3 regions of the Streptomyces sp. NPDC003284 genome follow, and region 3 is predicted to be linked to each of the others. Evidence: riboswitches for the same ligand, from Rfam matches in the RefSeq annotation. Region 3 holds a riboswitch; each other region holds the start of a gene.
The links. A riboswitch is a leader RNA that binds a small molecule or an ion and turns the genes downstream of it on or off. The one in region 3 is predicted to bind cobalamin.
Positions count from the first base shown of each region.

Region 1: linked by a shared signal. The riboswitch ahead of ACWDYF_RS11870 (prenyltransferase/squalene oxidase repeat-containing protein) and the one ahead of ACWDYF_RS02570 (ABC transporter substrate-binding protein) in region 3 are both predicted to bind cobalamin.
Region 2: linked by a shared signal. The riboswitch ahead of ACWDYF_RS17095 (CbtB domain-containing protein) and the one ahead of ACWDYF_RS02570 (ABC transporter substrate-binding protein) in region 3 are both predicted to bind cobalamin.

Region 1 covers NZ_JBSFSI010000004.1:429,141-435,985, reverse strand. Annotated here, with positions in the region: gene ACWDYF_RS11885 (hypothetical protein) at 1-454, opposite strand, end outside; gene ACWDYF_RS11880 (HIT family protein) at 606-1,076, shown strand; gene ACWDYF_RS11875 (hypothetical protein) at 1,111-2,523, opposite strand; cobalamin riboswitch at 2,816-2,948, shown strand; gene ACWDYF_RS11870 (prenyltransferase/squalene oxidase repeat-containing protein) at 3,128-5,899, shown strand; gene ACWDYF_RS11865 (hypothetical protein) at 5,896-6,845, shown strand, end outside.
Region 2 covers NZ_JBSFSI010000007.1:77,004-83,848, reverse strand. Annotated here, with positions in the region: gene ACWDYF_RS17115 (acyl-CoA dehydrogenase family protein) at 1-491, shown strand, start outside; gene ACWDYF_RS17110 (enoyl-CoA hydratase/isomerase family protein) at 488-1,564, shown strand; gene mmsB (3-hydroxyisobutyrate dehydrogenase) at 1,561-2,481, shown strand; gene ACWDYF_RS17100 (enoyl-CoA hydratase) at 2,478-3,278, shown strand; cobalamin riboswitch at 3,390-3,513, shown strand; gene ACWDYF_RS17095 (CbtB domain-containing protein) at 3,551-3,772, shown strand; gene ACWDYF_RS17090 (CbtA family protein) at 3,794-4,546, shown strand; gene ACWDYF_RS17085 (hypothetical protein) at 4,710-5,060, shown strand; gene ACWDYF_RS17080 (histidine phosphatase family protein) at 5,088-5,669, opposite strand; gene ACWDYF_RS17075 (short-chain fatty acyl-CoA regulator family protein) at 5,674-6,845, opposite strand, start outside.
Region 3 covers NZ_JBSFSI010000001.1:558,006-564,850, forward strand. Annotated here, with positions in the region: gene ACWDYF_RS02555 ((2Fe-2S)-binding protein) at 1-111, shown strand, start outside; gene ACWDYF_RS02560 (ABC transporter ATP-binding protein) at 166-960, opposite strand; gene ACWDYF_RS02565 (FecCD family ABC transporter permease) at 957-2,060, opposite strand; gene ACWDYF_RS02570 (ABC transporter substrate-binding protein) at 2,057-3,133, opposite strand; cobalamin riboswitch at 3,164-3,309, opposite strand; gene ACWDYF_RS02575 (hypothetical protein) at 3,844-6,042, shown strand; gene ACWDYF_RS02580 (ArsR/SmtB family transcription factor) at 6,434-6,838, shown strand; gene ACWDYF_RS02585 (ABC transporter ATP-binding protein) at 6,832-6,845, opposite strand, start outside.

The sequences.
Region 1 (6,845 bases), on a different contig from region 3:
TGACGTCCTTGAGCAGGGTGCCCAGGCGCCGCCTGAGCTGGCCGAAGTACGCCCCGGCCGGCCGGAAGAACGTGCTCAGCAGGAAGAACCCGGCGAACCAGTACCCCGCGGACTCACCCGTCGCCCAGGCGACCGCGAGCACCAGCGCCGCCGTCAGCACATGCCCGGCGACGGCCGCCCGCAGCATCGTCCGGGCGATACGCGCCGCCTCGGCGTCCCGGGCGGGGGAGACATCGAGGCCCTTCTCGCGGCTCACCGCGATCTCGGCGAGCACCGTGTGCGCACGGAAGTACAGGTTCCAGGGCAGCGTCAGCAGAAGCAGCAGCCACCCCAGGCTCAGCACCCCCGCCCCGACCGCGAACACCACCGCGGCCGGTGCCCCCGCCGCATACGCGCACACCAGCGCCGCCCCCGCCACCACGACACCCGCCACCGCACCCACAGCCCTGCCCATGCCGCCGCCTCCGCGCCCGCTCACACCCACGCACATCCACACCCGCACACCCATCGTCCCGGTCCCGCCGCCGCGCGGCATGAGTAGGCATACTCAGGTGCCACGCGACGTGGGGAACGGGCGGAGGGCCCGGGAAGAAGAGGGGGCGGCCATGGCCGAGGAGTCCGATGCGAGCGAGGGCTGTCTGGCCTGTGACCTCATGCTGGGCAAGGCGCCGCTGCCGGGCGGCAGCGTGCTGCGCACCGGGCTCTGGGCGGTCGAGCACTGCGTCGGCCCGTTCGGTGCGGGCACCCTCGTGGTCAAACCGGTCCGGCACGTGCTGCATGTCGCCGAGCTGACGGCGGAGGAGTCCGGCGAACTGGGCCCGCTGCTGCGGCGGGTGAGCGCCGCCGTCACCGAGGTGAGCGCGCCGGAGCAGGTGTACGTGTGTCTCTGGTCGCACGCGGGTGGGGTTCCCGGCCACATCCACTTCGTGGTGCAGCCCGTCGGGAAGGCGGACCGGACGCGGTTCGGTGCCGTCGGCCCCGCCCTTCAGGCGGCCATGGGCGGGGCCGGGTGCTTCGCGTCGGCGGCGGAGGTGGACGAGGTCTGCGGGCGGCTGCGGGAGGTCCTCCACCGCTGAACGGGACCGCCCCGACCGCCGCCCCGCCCTGAGGTCAGGCCCCCCAGCGCACCGCGACCGTGTCGCCGACGCCGACCGTCGTGCCCCGGGAGGCGGTGGTGAAGGCGCCGCCGTCGATGCTCACCTTCCAGGTGCCGGTGCCGCTGTTGGCCTTGCCGTTGAGGGCGGTGACCGTGCCGGTGCCGGAGGACGGGGTGACGGCGGTGACGCAGCCTGCCGGGGTGGCGGCGCCGGTGGCGGCGTCCAGGACGGCGCCCAGTGTGGTCGTCGTGCCGGTCGGGGTGAGCGCGACGGAGCACACCTTCGGGCTGCCGGTGCCGTCGTCGACGCTGAGCGCCAGCTTCGTGGCCGTACCGGAGACCAGTGAGCCCTGGGCCACCCACTGCGGGGCGCCCGCGGTCACCGGTGCGGGCGGGGCCGCGGTGAAGCCGCCGCCGGCCACCGCGCGCAGCGCGTCGGCCGACGCGTAGGCCGAGGGGACCGTGTCGGCGGGCTGGTACTTGAAGCCGCCGCCCGGGTTGAACTGCTGCGCGAGCAGGAAGTCGACCGGAGTCCTGCCCAGGGAGGTGAGGAAGTCCCCGGTCTGCGGGTTGATGCCGCACGCGTTGAGACCGGACACCGCCCAGCCGTTGGAGTCGGTGTTGATCCCGAACATGGCGTTGAAAGCGCCGCTGTTGGCGACCAGTTTGCTCTTCAGGAACGCCTTGGCCTGCACGATGTCCGTGTCGGTGTTCGGCACCCCCGACACACACAGCGCGGCCATCGCCGCCCCGGTCATGTCGATGTCACCGGCGGTGGCGAGCTGCCCGGGATCGCCCTCGGCCTTGCTGTAGTTCCAGCCGCCGTCGTCGTGCTGGTTGGCCCGGATCCGGGTGACCAGCGCGTCGCGCAGCGCCTGCGGGACACGCACCTGACCCGACTGGGTGCGGGCGCCGCCCAGGGCGAGCGCCGCGAAGACGGTGCCGTTGAAGTTGGCGGGCGGGCCGAAGTAACCGGGCTGGGACGTCTGCCAGTAGCCGTAGATGTCGGCGATCAGATTGCGGGAGGCGGAGACCCGGGCGGGGTCGACACCGGCGGCGTAGGCGTTCAGGGTGGCCCGCTCGTAGTCCGTGACGACCGGGGTGGCGGACGGCCAGCTCGCGGTGGAGAGCAGGGTGCGGTAGACCGATCTGGCGTTCTTGGCGGGATCGCCGTCCGGAGTGACGTCCACGGCCGCGGTACCGGCCGCGGCGAGCGCGCTGAACGCCCACTCGTTGGACAGCCCCGGCCCCGCGTACGAACCGTCCGCCGCCTGGAGCGACTTGAGGTAGGTGACGCCGTTCGCCTTGGACGTGGCGATCTGCGCCGGGGTGGAGGTGGCCGCGGCGGGCAGCGCGGTGAGCGTGAGGGCGCCGACGGCGGCCGCCGCGGTGAGCGCGACGCGGCTGAGGGACAGCGGACGGGACATGGCCTGCTCCTTGGATGAAGGACGCCGACCCGGCCCGTTGCCGGGCCCGGGCGGGCCTGCGGAGCAGCGGGCGTGGCCGCCGTCCGGACGCGTGGACCGGCTTCCAGAGATGGTGCACCGCCTGGGCATTCGGGCTCGGGGCGGCCTCCCGCCGCCCCACACCGCTGCGCGTCAGCCCCGGACTCCCACCGGGTTCCCCCACTCGGCAGTCCGGGACGGTACCCGACCGGCCAACCGGCCGCCAGTGCCCGCCTCGGAGGGCGGTCGAGCCCGTCCGGAGCTCCTTGACGGCCCTCGTGACGCGTGCTCAAATCTCGGTGATACGCAACGAGTTCCAGGGGAAGCCGGTCGAAGTCCGGCGCTGACCCGCAACCGTGGGCCCGGTCCGCCGGGCGAGCCGGAATGCCTGGAGCGTGCTCAACAGCAACAGACGCCGTCGTGGACTACGGCGTGGTGCGACCGGCCTTCCGGCCGTCCGGGGACCACCCCGGCCGGTGAGGGCCCCTCTGCCACGTCCGCGTCCGCGCCGGACAGGCGCGAGGGGACCGGGGTGGACACGGGGAAGCGAAGAAGCGGGCCGACGACCGCGAGCACACGGCGGGCGGTGTCGCTCGGCTCGGCTCTGCTCGTCGTCCTCGCCACCTGTGTGGCGTTCCTCACGACCGCGCCCGCCGCCGCGGACGGCGCCGACGGCTGCACCGCCACCCATGGCGCCGTGGTGGCCGTCGACTTCGGACCGTTCGGCGGCAAGGTCGAGCGCGGCTGCGACCCCGCCCCCACCACCGGCTACAACCTGCTGCACCAGGCCGGGTTCACCACCACCGGCACCCAGCACGACGGCCCCGGCTTCCTCTGCCGCATCGGCTACGGCGCCTTCCACTCCGGTACGGAGTACCCGACCCCGGCCGCCGAGGACTGCGTACTGACCCCGCCCGCCACGGCCTACTGGTCGTACTGGGTGGCCGCGCCCGGCGACAAGGACTGGACCTACAGCTCGCGCGGCGCGATGACACGCACCGTCAAGGACGGCGACGTCGACGCCTGGGTGTTCGGCGGCACCGACATCGGCGGTACCAAGGGCAAGCCCGCCTTCAGCCCCGACGACGTACGCGTCCCGGGCGGCCACACACCCGACCCCGGCGGCAGCGGCACCCCCACCGGCGCACCCGGCGAACTCGACACCGCCGCCGCGGCGGCCTGGCTCGCCGGCCGCCTCACCGACGACGAACGCATCGTCGACGACGGCGCGACCACCGCGAACTACGAACTGACCGCCGACACCGCCTACGCGCTCGCCGCCGCGAACGGCAGGAACGCCACCCTCGACAAGGTCACCGGCTTCCTCGCCGCCCATGTCGCCGACTACGCCTACCCGAACGGCGCCGGCCAGGCCCCCGACGCCACCGCGGCCGCCCGCCTCGCCCTCCTCGCCGAGACCACCGAACGCGACCCGCACGCCTTCGGCGGCCACGACCTGATCGACGCCCTCGCCTCACACGTGTGCACGGCGGGCCCCGAGTCCGGACCGGCCCCCGGCTGCACCGCCGCCGGTGACTTCCGCACCGCCTTCCAGACCGAGGGCCAGGCCCTGTCCGTCCTCGCCCTGCTGCGCGCCGGGCAGACACCCCCGGCCGCGTCCGTCGACCGCCTCGCCCGGCTCCAGTGCAAGGACGGCGGCATCACCAGCATCCTCATCCGCCCCGGCGAGTACTGCGACGGCGACCCCGCCACCACCGGCCTGGTCGCCCTGGTCCTGCACCGGGCGGGCGGCCACGACGACACGGTGGACGCCGCCCGTACGTATCTCACCGAGTCCCAGTCGGCGGACGGCGCCTTCCCCGGCTACACCGGCTCCACCACCGGCAGCGTCACCGCCACCGCGTACGCCGCCCAGGCCCTGCGCGCCCTCGGCGACACCCGGCGGGCGGACGCGGCCGTCGGCTGGCTCTCCCGGCACCAGCTCGACGGCGGCGGCTTCGGCTTCGAGGAGACCGACACCGACCCCGTCGTCCACCCCACGTCGCCCGCCGTCCTCGCCGGGGCGGGCACCAGCCTCGTCACCGTCACCACGAAGCCGTCCGTGCCGCCCACCAGCGGCCCGCCGACCGAGCCCGGCGGCACGCCCAGCGGCTCCCCGACCGGGCCCACCAGCAGCCCCGGCGGCCCCGCCCCGGGCGGCGGCACCGGACCCGACCTGAAGAAGGGCGTCGCCTACCTCACCGCCCCGGCCCAGCTCCAGCAGGGCCGGTACTACACCGACGCACCCGGCTCGGGCACCGCGTCGTTCGGCCTCACCATCGACGGCGCCTACGCGCTGGCCGCCACCGGCCTGGACAACGCCAGGCTGCGCGGCATCGTCGACTTCCTCGACTCCCGCGGCAAGGACGCCACGGGCAGCACCATCGACACCTGGACCGGTATCGGCACCGCACACGTGCTGGGCGGCTCCGTCGGCAAGGCCGCGGTGCTCGCCGAGGCCGTCGGCCGCGACCCGCGGAACTTCACCGGGCACGACCTCATCGCCACCCTGGCCAAGGCCGTCTGCACCGCCCCGAGCAAGGCCCCCGACCGCTCCTGCCCGGCCAAGGGCGCCTACACCTACGCGCCCTCCGTCTTCTCCCAGTCCCTGGGCGTCCTCGCGCAACTGCGCGCGGGCGAGAAGACGGCGGCCCAGCAGCCGATCGCCTACCTGGAGAGCCTCCAGCACCCGAGCGGCGCCTGGCCGAGCCTCATCCCCTCCACCGGCGACTCCGAGGTCGACTCCACCGCCATGGCCGCGATGACCCTCGACCTGGCCGGCGGCGACACGGCGAAGCAGGCCGTGCGCAAGGCGCTCGCCTGGCTCGCCTCCCGGCAGCTCCCCGACGGCGGCTTCCCCGGCGCCTCCGGTGACTCCGTCAACTCCACCGGGCTCGCCGTCCAGGGGCTGTCCCTGGACAAGGACACCTACGCCCCGCAGATCACCCGGGCCCTCGCCTTCCTCGCCGCGCAGCAGAACGCGGACGGCGGCTTCAACGTCGCCAAGGAGGGCCAGCGCGGCTCCGACGTACGGGCCTCCGCCCAGGCCGTGGGCGGCGCGACCGGCATCTCCTTCGGCACCCTGAAGGCCGACCTGACCGGCACCTCGCCGCAGCCCGGCCCGACATCGGACCAGGGCGGCGGCACCCCCGACATCATCACCGCCGGAGAAACGGGAGGCACCGGAGACACCGGCGGCGCCTCCGCTGCGGGCGGCGGCGGTGGCGGCGCGCTGGCCTCCACCGGTGTGCAGGCCACGGCCCTCGCCGCGGTCGCCGCCCTGCTGGTCCTCGCGGGCTGGCGCACCGCGGTCGCCGCCCGCCGCCGCGCGGACGCGCACACCGGGAGCGAGCGATGACACGGCCCCGCCTCGCCGCCCTCGCCCGGACCGCGGCGGCGCTCGCCCTGGCCGCCGCCGCGCTCGGCGCGACATCCTCCCCGGCCGCCGCCGACCCGCAGCCGATGGGCCGGTGCACCACCACCTCGGGCGTGGTGCTCGCCGTCGACTTCAGCCACTGGGGCGGGCCCGTCTACCGGGCCTGCGGCACCACCCCGACCACCGGCTACCAACTGCTCAACCAGGGTGGCTGGCGCACCACCGGCACCGGGCACGACGGACCGGCGTTCATCTGCCGCATCGGCTACAGCGGTTACCAGGGCGGCAGGCAGTACCCCACCGCGAAGGACGACGACTGCGTCCTGACCCCGCCCGCCTCCGCGTACTGGTCCTACTGGCACGCCGACCCGGGCCGCGACGACTGGGAGTACAGCCAGCTCGGCGCCATGCTCTACCGGCCCAAACCCGGCAGCGTCGACCTGTGGATCTTCGGCGGCACCGACATCGGCGGCACCGAGGGCCGCCCGAAGATCCGCCCCGACCAGCTGCGCGCCCACAACACCCGGCCCCAGGGCGACAGCGGCAAACCCGCCTCCACCGCCAAGGCGCCCGCGCTGCCGCCCGGCGTCGACACCGGACCCGCGCCCGAACAGCCGCCCGCCGCACCGCCGAAGGCGGCCCCGCCGCCCGCGCGGACCCCGACGGCACCCGCCGAGGAGACCACCGCGAGCCCGAGCCCGACGCCGACCGCCCCACCCAGCCCGACCGCCCCACCGAGCCCGGCACCGACCGCGTCCGCCACGGCCGCAGCGGGCACCGGCACCGGTACCGGCACCCGGGTCGTCGACGCCGCCCCCGCCGCCGACGCCGAACACGACGCCGGATCGATCGTGCCCGTCGTCACCGGTGTCTCGCTCGTCGTGCTCATCGGCGGCGCGGCCGTGTACGTCGCGCGCCGCCGCCGCGC
Region 2 (6,845 bases), on a different contig from region 3:
CCGACCGGCTGCTGGGCCGCGAGGGCGACGGCTTCCGCATCGCCATGAACGGCCTCAACGGCGGCCGGCTCGGCATCGCCGCCTGCTCGCTCGGCGGCGCCCGCAGCGCCCTGGACCGCAGCCTCGCCCACCTCGCCGACCGGGAGGCGTTCGGGCAGCGGCTGCTCGACGCGCAGGCGCTGCGCTTCCGGCTGGCCGACATGGCGACCGAACTCGCCGCCGCCCGCGCCCTGGTGCAGCAGGCCGCCCGCGCCCTGGACGCGGGCGACCCGCAGGCGCCGTACCTGTGCGCGATGGCCAAGCGGTTCGCCACCGACACCGGGTACACGGTCGCCGACCGCGCGCTCCAACTGCACGGCGGCTACGGCTACCTCAGCGAGTACGGCATCGAGAAGATCGTCCGTGACCTGCGCGTCCACCAGATCCTGGAAGGAACCAACGAGATCATGCGCGTCATCGTGGCCCGCGGCCTGACGGAGGCGTTCCGGTGACCGGCACCGAGGACCCCGTCCTCCTGCGCACCGACGGCCGGGCCGCCCACATCGTCCTCAACCGGCCCCGGGCCCTCAACGCCCTCACCCACGAGATGGTCCGCCGCATCGACGCGGCCCTGACCGCCTGGGAGCACGACCCGGCGGTGGCCACCGTCGTCATCAGCGGCGCGGGCGAGCGCGGCCTGTGCGCGGGCGGCGACATCCGGGCCATCCACGACGACGCCAAGACCGGCGACGGCACCGCGGCGGCCGCGTTCTGGCGCGACGAGTACCGCCTCAATGCCCGGATCGCCCGCTACCCCAAGCCGTACGTCGCCGTCATGGACGGCATCGTGATGGGCGGCGGCGTCGGCGTCTCCGCCCACGGCAGCGTCCGCGTCGTCACCGAACGCGCGCGCGTCGCCATGCCCGAGACCGGCATCGGCTTCGTCCCCGATGTCGGCGGCACCTATCTGCTCGGCCTCGCCCCGGGCGAACTGGGCACCCATCTGGCGCTGACCGGCGCGCAGACCGGCGCCGGGGACGCCCTGCTGTGCGGGCTCGCCGACCACCATGTGCCCGCCGCCGCGCTCGGCGCCTTCACCGCCGACCTCGCCGTGCTGTCCGTGCACGACGCGCTCGCCCGGCATGTGCAGTCGCCGCCGCCGGGCGCACTCGCCGGGCAGCGGGAGTGGATCGACGCCTGCTACGCGGCCGACACCGTGGAGGAGATCGTGGACCGCCTCCTCGGCCGCGGCGAGCCCGCCGCGAAGGAGGCGGCCGAGACCCTGCTCACCAAGTCGCCCACCGCGCTGAAGGTCACCCTCGCCGCGCTGCGCCGCGCCCGGCACCTGGGCCCGCTGGAGGCGGTCCTCGACCAGGAGTACCGCGTCTCCTGCGCCGCGCTCGCCGCCCCCGACCTGGTCGAGGGCGTCCGCGCCCAGGTCATCGACAAGGACCGCAGGCCCCGCTGGTCGCCCGGCACCCTCGCCGAGGTCAGCGCGGCCGACGTGGACCGCTTCTTCGCCCCGCTCGGCGACCGCGAACTGGGGCTCGCCGGATCCGACAGCACCGTGGAGGTGGCCTGGTGAGCCTGACCGTCGCGTTCATCGGACTCGGGCACATGGGCGCGCCCATGGCCGCCAACCTGGTCAGGGCCGGGCATCGCGTACGGGGCCACGACCTGGTGCCCGAGGCCCTGGAGAGCGCCGTCCGCGCGGGTGTCGAGCCCGCCGCCGACGCCGCCTCGGCGGTCGCGGACGCCGACGTCGTCGTCTCCATGCTGCCCGCCGGACGGCACGTCCTCGGCCTGTACGGCACCGTCCTGGCGGCGGCCCGGCCCGGCACCCTCTTCGTCGACTGCTCCACCATCGACGTCACCGACGCCCGTACGGCCCACGAGCGGGCCGCCGCCGCCGGGATGCGGTCGCTGGACGCCCCCGTCTCCGGCGGGGTGGTCGGCGCCGAGGCCGGCACGCTCACCTTCATGGCGGGCGGCGGCGAGGCGGAGTTCGCCGAGGCCCGGCCGCTGCTGGAGGCCATGGGCAAGAAGGCCGTCCACTGCGGCGGCGCGGGAGCCGGGCAGGCGGCCAAGATCTGCAACAACATGATCCTCGGCGTCTCCATGATCGCCGTCAGCGAGGCGTTCGTGCTCGGCGAGCGCCTGGGCCTGTCCCACCAGGCCCTCTACGACGTGGCGTCCACGGCGTCCGGGCAGTGCTGGGCGCTCAGCGTCAACTGCCCGGTCCCCGGCCCGGTCCCGGGCAGCCCCGCCAACCGCGACTACCGGCCGGGCTTCGCCGCCTCCCTCATGGCCAAGGACCTCGGACTCGCCGCGCGGGCCGCCCGCGACAGCGGGGTGGACACCGGACTGGGCCTCGCGGCGGCCCGGTTGTACGAGGAGTACGCCGAACACGTCGGCGCCACCGAGGACTTCTCCGGCATCGTCCGCACCATCCGGGACCGTGGCACCCGGCAAGAACAAGAAGGGGAGGGGGAGAAGCGATGAGCACGCGGAACGGTGCCGGGCTTCCCGCGTACGAGACGATCCTCGTCGAACGCAAGGGGCGCACCGCCCTGCTCACCCTCAACCGGCCCGAGGCCCTCAACGCCCTGAATCTGACGGTCATGCGCGAGGTGGTGGCCGCGACCGAGGCGCTGGACCGGGACCCGGAGTGCGGCTGCGTCGTCATCACCGGCTCGGCGAAGGCGTTCGCGGCGGGCGCCGACATCAAGGAGATGCAGCCCCAGGGGTACCTGGACATGTACCTCGGCGACTGGTTCGCGGCCTGGGACCGGCTCGGGCAGCTGCGCACCCCGACGGTGGCCGCCGTCGCGGGCTACGCCCTGGGCGGCGGCTGCGAGCTGGCCATGCTCTGCGACATCCTGCTCGCCGCCGACACCGCCGTCTTCGGGCAGCCCGAGATCAAGCTCGGGGTGATCCCCGGCATCGGCGGCTCCCAGCGGCTGACCCGCGCGGTCGGCAAGGCCAAGGCCATGGAGCTGTGCCTGACCGGGCGCACCATGGACGCGGCGGAGGCCGAGCGGGCCGGACTGGTCTCCCGGGTGGTGCCCGCCGACGATCTGCTCGGCGAGGCGCTGGCCGTGGCCGAGACCGTCGCGGGCATGTCGCTGCCGGTGGCGATGATGGCGAAGGAGGCCGTCGGACGGGCCTTCGAGACGACGCTCGCCGAGGGCGTCCGCTTCGAACGGCGGCTCTTCCACGCGGTGTTCGCGACCGAGGACCAGAAGGAGGGCATGGGCGCCTTCGTCGACCGCAGAGCGCCCGGGTTCCGCCACCGCTGAGCGGCGGACCGCGTGCCGCCGCGCCCGGTCCGCCCTGCTGGGAGGGGAGATCACGTTCGGGGATCACCTCCCGGACGCGGTCTTGGCCGGGACGGCGGCACGCGGTACCGTCTGTTCGATATCGACGACGGCGAGACGGAAGCCGGTGGGAAACCGGCACGGTCGCGCCACTGTGTGCGACGGCTCCCCGGAGCCGCTCGCGAGTCAGACCCGTGGCCGTCGTCCAGTGCACCACCGAGATGGGACGCGAACTCCCAGAGGAGGCCCCTGCCATGGCGCAGCATGTCGCCCAGCCGACCGCCGACGCACCTGTCCTGCCCGCCAAGCTGCCGCTGAAGGCGATAGCTCCCTGGGCGGTCTTCTTCGGCATCCTGATGCTGATCCTGCTCTACTTCGTCGGCGCCGAGCAGGGCGCCACCTCCGTGTTCAGCGGCACGGACGTCCACGAGTGGGTGCACGACGCCCGCCACCTGCTCGGCTTCCCCTGCCACTGACGCGAGGGACGCCGCACACTCATGAACTCCGCAACTGTGCGAAACCTCCTGGTCCGCGGCATGCTCGCGGGCCTGGCGGCGGGCGTGCTCGCCCTCGTCGTCGCCTATCTCCTCGGTGAGCCCGGTGTCGACAAGGCCATCGCCTTCGAGGACGCCCACTCCCACGAGCACGAGATGGAGGTCGTCTCCCGCTCGCTCCAGTCCACGGCGGGCCTGGCCACCGGTGTCCTCGTCTACGGGGTCGCCTTCGGCGGCATCGCCGCGCTCGCCTTCTGCTTCGCGCTGGGCCGGGTGGGCCGCTTCAGCCCGCGGGCGACCGCGCTGCTGCTGTCGGGCTGCGCCCTGCTCGCCGTGTACGTCGTGCCGTTCCTGAAGTACCCGGCCAACCCGCCGTCGGTCGGCGACCCCGACACCATCGGCAAGCGGACCGCGCTGTACTTCCTGATGATGGTCCTCAGCGTGCTCCTCGCGGTCGCCGCGACGCTGCTCGGCAAGCGCCTGGCGCCCGCTCTGGGCACCTGGTGGGCGACCGTGGCCGCCGTCGCCGCCTTCGCCGTGGTGATCGGCCTGGCCTATGCCTTCCTGCCGGTCATCAACGAGGTGCCGCAGGACTTCCCGGCCGCTCTGCTGTGGCGCTTCCGGCTCTCCGCCCTGGCCATCCAGTCCGTGCTGTGGGGCGGCTTCGGCCTGCTCTTCGGCGAGCTGGCCCAGCGGCTGCTGGCCCCCGCTCCGGCCGGGTCCGGCGCCGGGCGGGCGGTTCCGGCCGCGCGCTGACGCTTTTCCGGACACCAGAGGGCCCTTCGGAACCACCGGGGGCCCTCTGCCGTTCTCCGGGACACCGGCCCGCACGGCACGCGGCCCCGGCCCAGTACGGCGCCCGGCACGGCACAGCGTCCGCCGACCGTGTGCGGACCCCAGCCAGAAGCGGAGGAACCGAGTGGCCAGAGCCCCCCGGCCGCGTCACATCACACTCGGCGGCCGTGCGGCGGTCGCCCTGACCGTGGAGGAGTACGACCAACTGATCGCCAGCCGACGGCAGATCGGCGGCCAGAGCGCCCGGGTGCGGGTGCTCGCCCAGCGGGCCAAGCAGGCCGAACGGCTGCTGGACGACCTGGAGGCGCTGATCACCGCGCATCGGACCGACTGCCCCGGGCACACCCGCCCGGACCCGGCGGACCGCCCCGAGGACGGGACCGTCCCGAAGACCCCTTCGGAGGACGTCCCCGGGCGCTGTCTGTGCGGCGACGTCGAGTCCCTGCTGCGCGCCCACCGGGACACGGTGTCCTGAACCGCCGGGACCGCGCCGACGCGCGTGCTACGGCGCGGCGGGAGCGGTCAGCGGCCGCCCCAGCCGCAGGTTCCAGCGCCCCGCCCGGCCGCTGACCTCGGTCACCGTCAGCGGGGCCACGTCCAGCCGCCAGAAGACGGCCGCGTCCAGGCCCAGCGCCGCGACGACCGCCGCCCGCACCACCTCCGGCTCGACCACGGCGACGCTGCGCCCCTCGGCCCCGGCCACCTCCACGAGCCACTCCGCCACCCGGCCGCACAGGTCCGCCACGGACTCACCGCCGTGCGGGGCGCTCGCGGGGTCGCCGAGCCAGCGGGCCAGGGCCTGCGGCTCGGCGGCGCCCACCTCGTCCAGCGCGAGCCCCCGCCAGCGGCCCACGTCCAGACCGGCGGGCGCCGGGGCACGTACGCCGTCCAGGCCCAGCGCGTCGGCCGTCTCGCGGCAGCGCGCGCCGGGGGACACGAGGACGCGCGCGGCGGCGGGCAGCGACCCGGCCGCCGACCGCGCCGCCGCGGCGCCGCCCTCCTCCAGCGGGCCGCCGTCGTCGAAGCGGGCCTGCCGCACGGACGCGTTCATGGCGGGGGAGACGAGCAGCATCCGGCTGGTCACGCGGTCACTCCTGGGGTGCGGCCCACGGGCCGCGGACGGGGTCGGACGTACGGGACTCGACCGGGTAGGGCACGTACGTGCGCCGGTCGGGGTCGATGGCCAGCCGGCCGCCCGCCGGGGGCCGGGCCCGCTGCGCGCAGTCGCGGCGCTCGCAGATCCGGCAGCCCAGGCCGATGGGCGTGGCGGCCCGCGGATCGTCCAGGGCGATGCCCTCGGCGTAGACGAGCCGGTGGGCGTGGCGCAGCTCGCAGCCGAGCGCGACGGCGAACTCGGCGCGCGGGGCGTGGTGCCCGGAGCCGCCGCGGGTGATGGTCCGCGCCACCCAGAAGTACCGCTTGCCGTCGGGCATCTCCGCGACCTGGGTCAGTATCCGGCCGGGCGCGGAGAACGCCTCGTACACCGTCCACAGCGGGCAGGTGCCGCCGAGCCGGGAGAAGTGGAAGTCGGTCGCGGACTGCCGCTTGGAGATGTTGCCGGCCCGGTCCACGCGCAGGAAGGAGAACGGCACACCGCGCCGCCCGGTGCGCTGGAGGGTGCTCAGCCGGTGGCAGACCGTCTCGAAGCCGACGCCGAAGCGGGCGGACAGCAGCTCGATGTCGTAGCGGGTCTCCTCGGCGGCCCGGTGGAAGGCGGTGTACGGCATCAGCAGGGCCCCGGCGAAGTAGTTGGCCAGGCCGATGCGGGCGAGCGCCGCCGACTCCGCCGAGGCGGTGCCCAGGGCGCCCTGGGCGAGGCGGTCCAGCAGCGGCCCGTGGCCGAGCAGCGCGAGCTGTGTGGCGAGCTGGAAGGCGCGCTGCCCGTCGCTCAGCCAGGGGGAGAGGAACAGCAGCCCGGTCTCCGGGTCGTAGCGCCGGGCGTCCACCGAGCGGCCCGCTGCGGCGGCCCGCACCACGCGCACGCCGTGCCGCTCGGCCAGCCGGACGGCGAGCGGGTCGGCGGCCCGGCCCGGCCGCAGGCCGAGTTCGGCCGCGATCCGCTCGGCCTCGGTGTCCAGCGGCTCGAAGTGGTTGTGGTGGGCGTAGAAGAAGTCCCGTACCTCGTCGTGCGGTTCACCGGGCGGCAGCAGGTCCTCCGGGCCGCCGCCCGGCGCGGCCAGGGCGGCGGCCTGCTCGGCGGCGTCGCGGTAGCGGCGGTGCAGGGCGACCAGGGCGCGGGCCACCTCCGGATGGTCGCGGG
Region 3 (6,845 bases):
GGGACCGGGCTGATCACCAGCCCCGAGCTGACGTTCCGCCGCCGCAGCTGCTGCCTGTATTACCGGGCCCCGAAAGGATCGAAGTGCGGGGACTGCTGCCTGGACCGATGACCGGGCAGGTCATCAGGCGGTCCGGCGCACCTCGCTTCCGCAGCGGGACGCGTGTCATCGGTCCACGTCGGGCACCGGCACGTCCGCCGGCAGGAACGTCACGTGCGGACGGCCCGTGCGGGGATGGACGGCGACCTCGGCGGTCACCTCGTAGACCTCGGCGAGCAGGCGTGGAGTGAGCACCTCCTGCGGCGGTCCGGACGCGACGACACCGCCGTCGCGCAGGACGTACAGACGATCGCAGTAGTACGCGGCCAGATTGAGGTCGTGCAGGGCGACCAGGACCGTCGCGGGCAGTCGGCGCAGCGCGGTCAGGATCTCCAACTGGTGCCGGACGTCGAGGTGATTGGTCGGCTCGTCCAGGACGAGCAGCGACGGCTGCTGGGCCAGAGCCCGGGCGATCAGCACCCGTTGCCGCTCACCGCCGGAGAGCCTCTCGAAGGGGCGGTCCGACAGGGCGACGGCGTCGACCGAGGAGAGCGCCGCGTCGATCAGTGCGACGTCCTCGGCCGTGTCACCGGACAGCAGGCGCTTGTGCGGGGTGCGACCCATCGCGACGACCTCGCGCACCGTCAGATCGATGCCTGACGGGGGTTCCTGCACCACCGCGGCCAGGGTTCGCGCGAGTCGGCGCGGGGACAGCGACCAGGCGTCGGCGCCGTCGACGAGGACCGTTCCGGTCTCCGGCCGCAGCACGCGGTAGACGGCGCGCAGAAGGCTGGACTTGCCGCTGCCGTTCGGACCGACAAGGCCGATCGTCTCGCCCTCGCGGGCCGTCAAGGTGACGTCGTGGACCAACTGCCTGGCGCCCGCGGTGAGTGTGAGGCCCTCGACGTGGAGCTCGCTCATGCCGCGCCTCCCGCGCTCTTGCGGGCGTCGTGCCGCATCAGCCACAGGAAGAACGGCCCTCCGCACAGAGCGGTGAGGACGCCGACCGGGATCTCCTGCGGTGCCGCGACGGTCCGCGCGGCGATGTCCGCGAGAACGAGGAACGCCGCACCGCCCAGAGCGGCGGCCGGCAGCACACGCCGGTGATCGCCGCCGACGAACAGCCGTACGATGTGCGGCAGCATCAGGCCGACGAAGCCGATCGGCCCGGCCGCCGCGACCAGCACACCGGTGACCAGCGAGACGAGGACGAACATCCGGGCCCGGAACCGTGCCACGTCCAGACCCAGGGTGGCTGCGGCCTCCTCCCCGGCGAGCAGCAGGTTCAGGTTCGGGGCCTGCACCATGAGAACGGCGATGCCGAGCAGCAGCGCAAGACCCGGCAGCCACAGCGCCCGCCAGGACACCCCTCCCAGACCACCCAGGGTCCAGGCGAGGACGGTGCGCGCCTCGTGGCCGTCGTCCGTCGTCAGGAGCAGCAGGTTCAGTAGCGCGCTGAGCACCGACGCGACCGCGACCCCGGCCAGGATCAGGCGCAGTGCGGTGATGCGACCGCCGGTGCGCGCGGCGGCGTACACGAGCACCAGCGCGCCCAGCGCCCCGGTGAACGCGGCCGCAGACAGGGACACCGTTCCGAAGACGCTCACCCCGAACACGATGACCGCGACCGCGCCGAGCGAGGCCCCGGAGGACACCCCGAGAAGGTACGGCTCGGCCAGCGGGTTGCGTACCAGGGCCTGCAGCGCCGTACCCACGACGGCAAGGCCCGCGCCGGTGACCGCGCCGAGCAGGACGCGTGGTCCGCGTACGTCGAGGACGATCGTCTCCCGCGCCCGGGTCCAGGTGGGCTCGCTCCAGTCGGCGCCGAGGGCGTGCGTGACGATGCCCCACACCTGGCCGGGCGGCACGTGCACCGAGCCGAGGCAGAGCCCGGCGGTCAGCGAGGCGACCAGGAGCACGGCGAGTACGGTCAGGACGACGGTGAACGACATCCGGCTGGACGTTCGCCGGCCCTGCCTCACCGCGGCACTGTTGTCGGCGTCCGCGGCGGGCGGTGTCACTTGAAGCTCTCTGGGTGCAGTCCGCGCGCCAGGCCGCCCACCGCGTCCGCCGAGCGGACGCCGACGAGGGTGTCGGTCAGGGGGAGCACGACGAAGCGCTTGTTCCTGATCGCCGGTACGTCGGCGAGGGCGGGCTGGGACAGCAGGAACTTCTTCTTCTGGGCGACACTGGTGCCCGCGTAGTCGTAGATGGCGATGACGTCGGGCTTGCGGTCGACGACCTGCTCCCATGAGACGTCGCCGAACACGTCGTCCAGGTCGGAGAAGACGTTCTTGCCGCCGGCCAGCTTGATCAGCTCGTTGCCCAGGCCTTTGCCGCCCGCGGTGAAAGCGGACTTGTCGCCGCTGTCGTAGACGAACACGGAGACGTCATGCGCGTCCCGCACGGCCTCGCTCGCCTCGTCGACCCGCCTGCGGAGCCTGGAGACGAGGGCGGAGGCGCGGTCGGAGACGCCGAAGATCTCGCCGACCGTGCGTATCTCGGCGTAGGTGTCCTCCATGGTCACCCCCTTCTTGCCGGCGCAGTTCTCCCGGTTGAGGTAGGTGTTGATGCCCGCGTCGGCGAACGCCTTGCGCGAGCGGCCCTCCTTTTCCGCGAACGCGCTGGCGTAGCCGCCGTAGACGAAGTCGGGAGCGGTGTCGAGGACCTTCTCGAACGACGGTGCCTCCTTCGACAGCTGCGGGAGCGACGTGAAGTCCTTGCGCAGGCCGGGCAGGACCGCCGAGTCGGGGTACGACGTGCCGACCATCCGGTCCTTCAGCCCCAGCGAGAGCATCAGCTCGGCCGGGTGCTGGTGAATGGTCAGGGCACGGGACGGAGGCTTGGTGTAGGTCGTCTTCACACCGCAGTTGTCGATGGTGACGGGGAAGTCCTTCGCCGCCGAGGCACCTGTCTTCGGGGAGCCGGAGGTGGTGCCGGACGAGCCGCAGCCGGCGGTCAGCAGGAGCGCCGACGCAGCGGTGACGGCTGCGACAAGACGTGCCGGTCGGTGTCCGCGCGAGGTCGTGTACACCGGTGCGCCCATGGACGACGGAGAGAAAGAGCAAAGGGGACGGCTGTGACCGTCGTGCATGGAAAGCCTCCTGCGGAGTCCGCGCTCCTCGGATCGGGCCCGCAGCAGATCAGTGACCTGACTCCCGCGCACGCCCTTTCGGGAAGGTGTGCGCGGTCACAGTGGCGGGACCGCGCCGGACTCGCACCGGCTTCCTGGCTCCTGCCGCGGCTTTGACCTGTTGATCGTACGTAATGATCAGGTAAACGAGAAAGCCGGGTCGGGCATGTGTCAGCCGCCCCGGCGCAGAACGATCGTGTCGCTGACTACTGACCTGACCGCGGGAGGCATCGGCGGAGGCCGTGCCGTCGACGCTGGACTTCCGGGCGCCGGAGCCGCTGTCGGCCTTGCCGTCCGGTGACGAGATCTGGCCCGTGCCGGAGGATGTCCGCTCGTCACGGCATCGCCCACGAGGCCGTGTCGGCGGTCCGAGAGGTCGATCTCACACTGTGCGTGGGGGAGGTGACTTCGGTGACGGGGCGCAACGGCGCGGGGCCGCGCCTTGCCAATGTGTGCCTGGGACGACCTTCGTCAGCGGGCACGGCTGGGAGATCATCGCCGAGATCGACCGCGCGCTGACCGAGACCGGGCAGGGCTACGGCCTCGCTGTCAGTCGGTGCACACCGCCGACGGCAAGTGCAGTTGTGCACACCGGAGGTTGGAGACTCCTCGTCCGGGGGCGTGTGTCACTGCTCGGCTCTAAGCTCGTGAGGCATGAGAAGGGGGAGTTCGTGCGCGACCACGTGCTGACATCAGATGTACCGCTCGGGCCGTTCGAGGGCACCAAGATCACCATCTACTCGGCGAAGGGCAAGAATGCCAGACTGCATGTCCGGAGGGAATGCGGCCAGCTTCGCACGGCCAACGTGACGGCGGCCGAGGTCGCGTTGAGCGCGGACGTGGTGGACAGGTTCTGCTCGGGGTGCGCGGACTGGGGCCCGAGGGTCCGGCCGACATCCGGGCTGGGCATCTTCGTGGAAGCGCTCGGCGGGGCGGGACTGCTTCACCAGCTACAGGCCTATGCAGAGCCGGACGAGGACGTGTACTGGACCCAGGACGAGGTGCAGGCCGCAGCCGAGCTCCTGCGCTCGGAACGGGATGCTGAGAACGAGGACGACAGCGAGCGGTGGGAAGCGCGTAGGGAGGCCGAGGAACTGCAGGAGCGGGTCTTGTCCCGCTGGCTTCATGCCGCGGGGAGCCTTCACCGAGCGCAGTCCGTCATCGCCCACTTCCCTTGGCTGACGGACTGGGCGAGGCCGAAGCTGTTGGCGAAGGAGGGCTACCTCGAGAGTCTCCGGGCGCAGGCGGCCCTCTTCGTGGAGCCGGCCGGTCTTGTCGTAGCCGCTGCGGCAGCGGAACGGGGAACGCCCTCGCTCCCCGCCGACGATCCTGCTTTCGCGGTGCTCGGCAACAGCAGCCGGGTTTCCACCGGCCTGAGCCGACTGTGGCGCAGGTGGCAGCACGCGGCCGAAGGCGGCTGGGATGGACCGGCCTCCCGGGCGTTCACGCGCTATGACCTGGTGGAGGGCATCAGGTCCAACAAGAAGGGGCACGCGGAAGCTCTGGAAAGAGCCGGCCGCCTCATCCAGTCATGGGAGGACGAGGCCCGCGCCGCGGCCGCGGCGACGGATCCGACACCGACGGTGTGGGTCACGGCACGCTTGCCGGAGGACGCGAAGGAGCCTTCGCGCGGGGATACACGTGATGTCCTGAACGGCCTGGATCGGTGGACCCTCGGCGTGGTGGTGACCTGGACCGTGACCGCCGACTGGAGCCGCCGTACCTTGACGCTCAAGGTCCCCACCCTCGTCGCCGACAGACTGCTCGCATCCTCGAGCGTCCTCTCCTGCGAGCGCAGGGCCGAAGCCGCGCCGGCGGAAGGCGTCTCCGAGGCGCATCCCGGCTCCGTGCAGCCCGGGGTCTTCGACGACACCGCCGTCTTCGATCGCCAGCCCGTTACCCGTGCTCACTTGCGGGCGCTGCGCAACTACTCGTACGCCGCCGACCAGCTCTACATCGTCTTTTCGACGAGTGGAGGAGCGGAAGTCCTACCTGTCCAAGCCATCGAGAAGCGCGTCGAGCAGGGCTGGCCGGGGATCATTGTCGCTGGCGCGTCGGATCTTCCCGAAAGCCTGCTCGGCCCGTGGATCAAGGAAGTCGCCCCTGCACCGGAGGCCGACGAGGGCCCTCACTTCGGCCACGACAGCGCAGGTCAGGATGACAGCTTCGGAGCCGACCTGGGTCTTGCAGGCGGGGCTCAGGCGGCTGTCCAGTGGGCGCACGGGGAGCGCGAAAAGGAGCATAATCTGCGGCTGCTCGCCATGGCACGTGGCGTTCCCGACTTGCGGAGCCTCGACACCGGCCGCTCCGGCGCGCTGTCGGTCGCGGTCTGGGAGGGCTTGCTCACGCCCGGCCCCTTGGACCTGACGCCGTTCCGAGCACCCGGCACCGACCGCTGGCGCCGCGGCAGCGGCCTACCACTGGGAGTTTTGGGGCCGCTGCAGATCTACGCCACGAACGCGGATCCCGCGTTTGAAGGCAAGGGACATTCACCCTTCTGCCGCCACACACGGGACCGAGGTCTCGCGCAGAGCGACGACCTCCTCAGGGTCTCCGATCTGCTGGCCCGTGACGACTGGGACTGGTGCAGCAAGTGCGGCGGCTACTCTGCCCGCCGGCTGACCGACACCCAACTCTCTTACTACCGCGCTGCCCACAAACTCCACGACATCGCCGGCCAACTCGACGACGAGCGCACCTACCACGCTCCTGTCGAATCGGAAGCCCTGCGCAAGCAGCTGGACGAGCTCGCGGACTGGGAGCCTGGCGGGCAGGAGGACTGCGACTGGGACGGCTCCTCGCGTTGGTACGAGGTCATCCGCGATCTGCGACGCCGAGCCGAACGGAAGCGACGTCACCCCGCTCCCTGAGCCGCTTTCCGCCTGGCGCCCGTCTGTGACAAGGACAGCCCGAGGGTCAGGTGGCGCACTTGGGGACCAGCGTCCATGTCGATGGGTGCACAGCACGTACAGATATACACGCCGTGCACCCTCTGATTGCAGCACATGTCGTGATTTTCCCCCCGCCCCATCGATCTGGGGGTCAAGGGGTCGCAGGTTCAAATCCTGTCGTCCCGACTCGTGAGAGTCGCAGGTCAGGGCCGGTTTCGGGGTGGGTCGCGTCGCCAGGAGAGGCGTACGGCTCCCCTCCAGGACGGAACGGGCAGCGTTTTCCTGGAGCGCCGTGGGCTGTCGGGGGGCTCCTCTCGGGCCCTTCGGGTGGGCACGGGCGGATGATACGGGCCGCCGGTACCATAATTGCATGGGTACGCAAGAACGGGTGTGGGACGAGGAGGCCGCGGAACGGGCGGTGGCGGTGCTCAAGGCGGTGGCCGACCCCTCGCGCTACCGGTTGCTGTGGGCGCTGAGCGGCCGGGAACTGTCGGTGAGCGCGCTGGCCGGGATCCTGGGCGCCCATGTGGCCGCGACCTCGCAGCACCTTGCGAAGCTTCGGACGGCCGGGCTGGTGACCACGCGCCGGGAGGGCACGCGGATCTACTACCGAGCGGCTGCTGTACGCGCTCTGCTGGAGGAGGCCCAGCTGGTGGGCGCGGGCGAGGACGCCCCGGGACCCGGCGACGGGGGCGAGGTGCCCGCCGCGGCCGCGCAGGAGCGGCCCGCTGTCGTGCGCGGGCCGCTCGGCGCCCGGCTGGCGCTGGGTCAGTAGCCCGGGA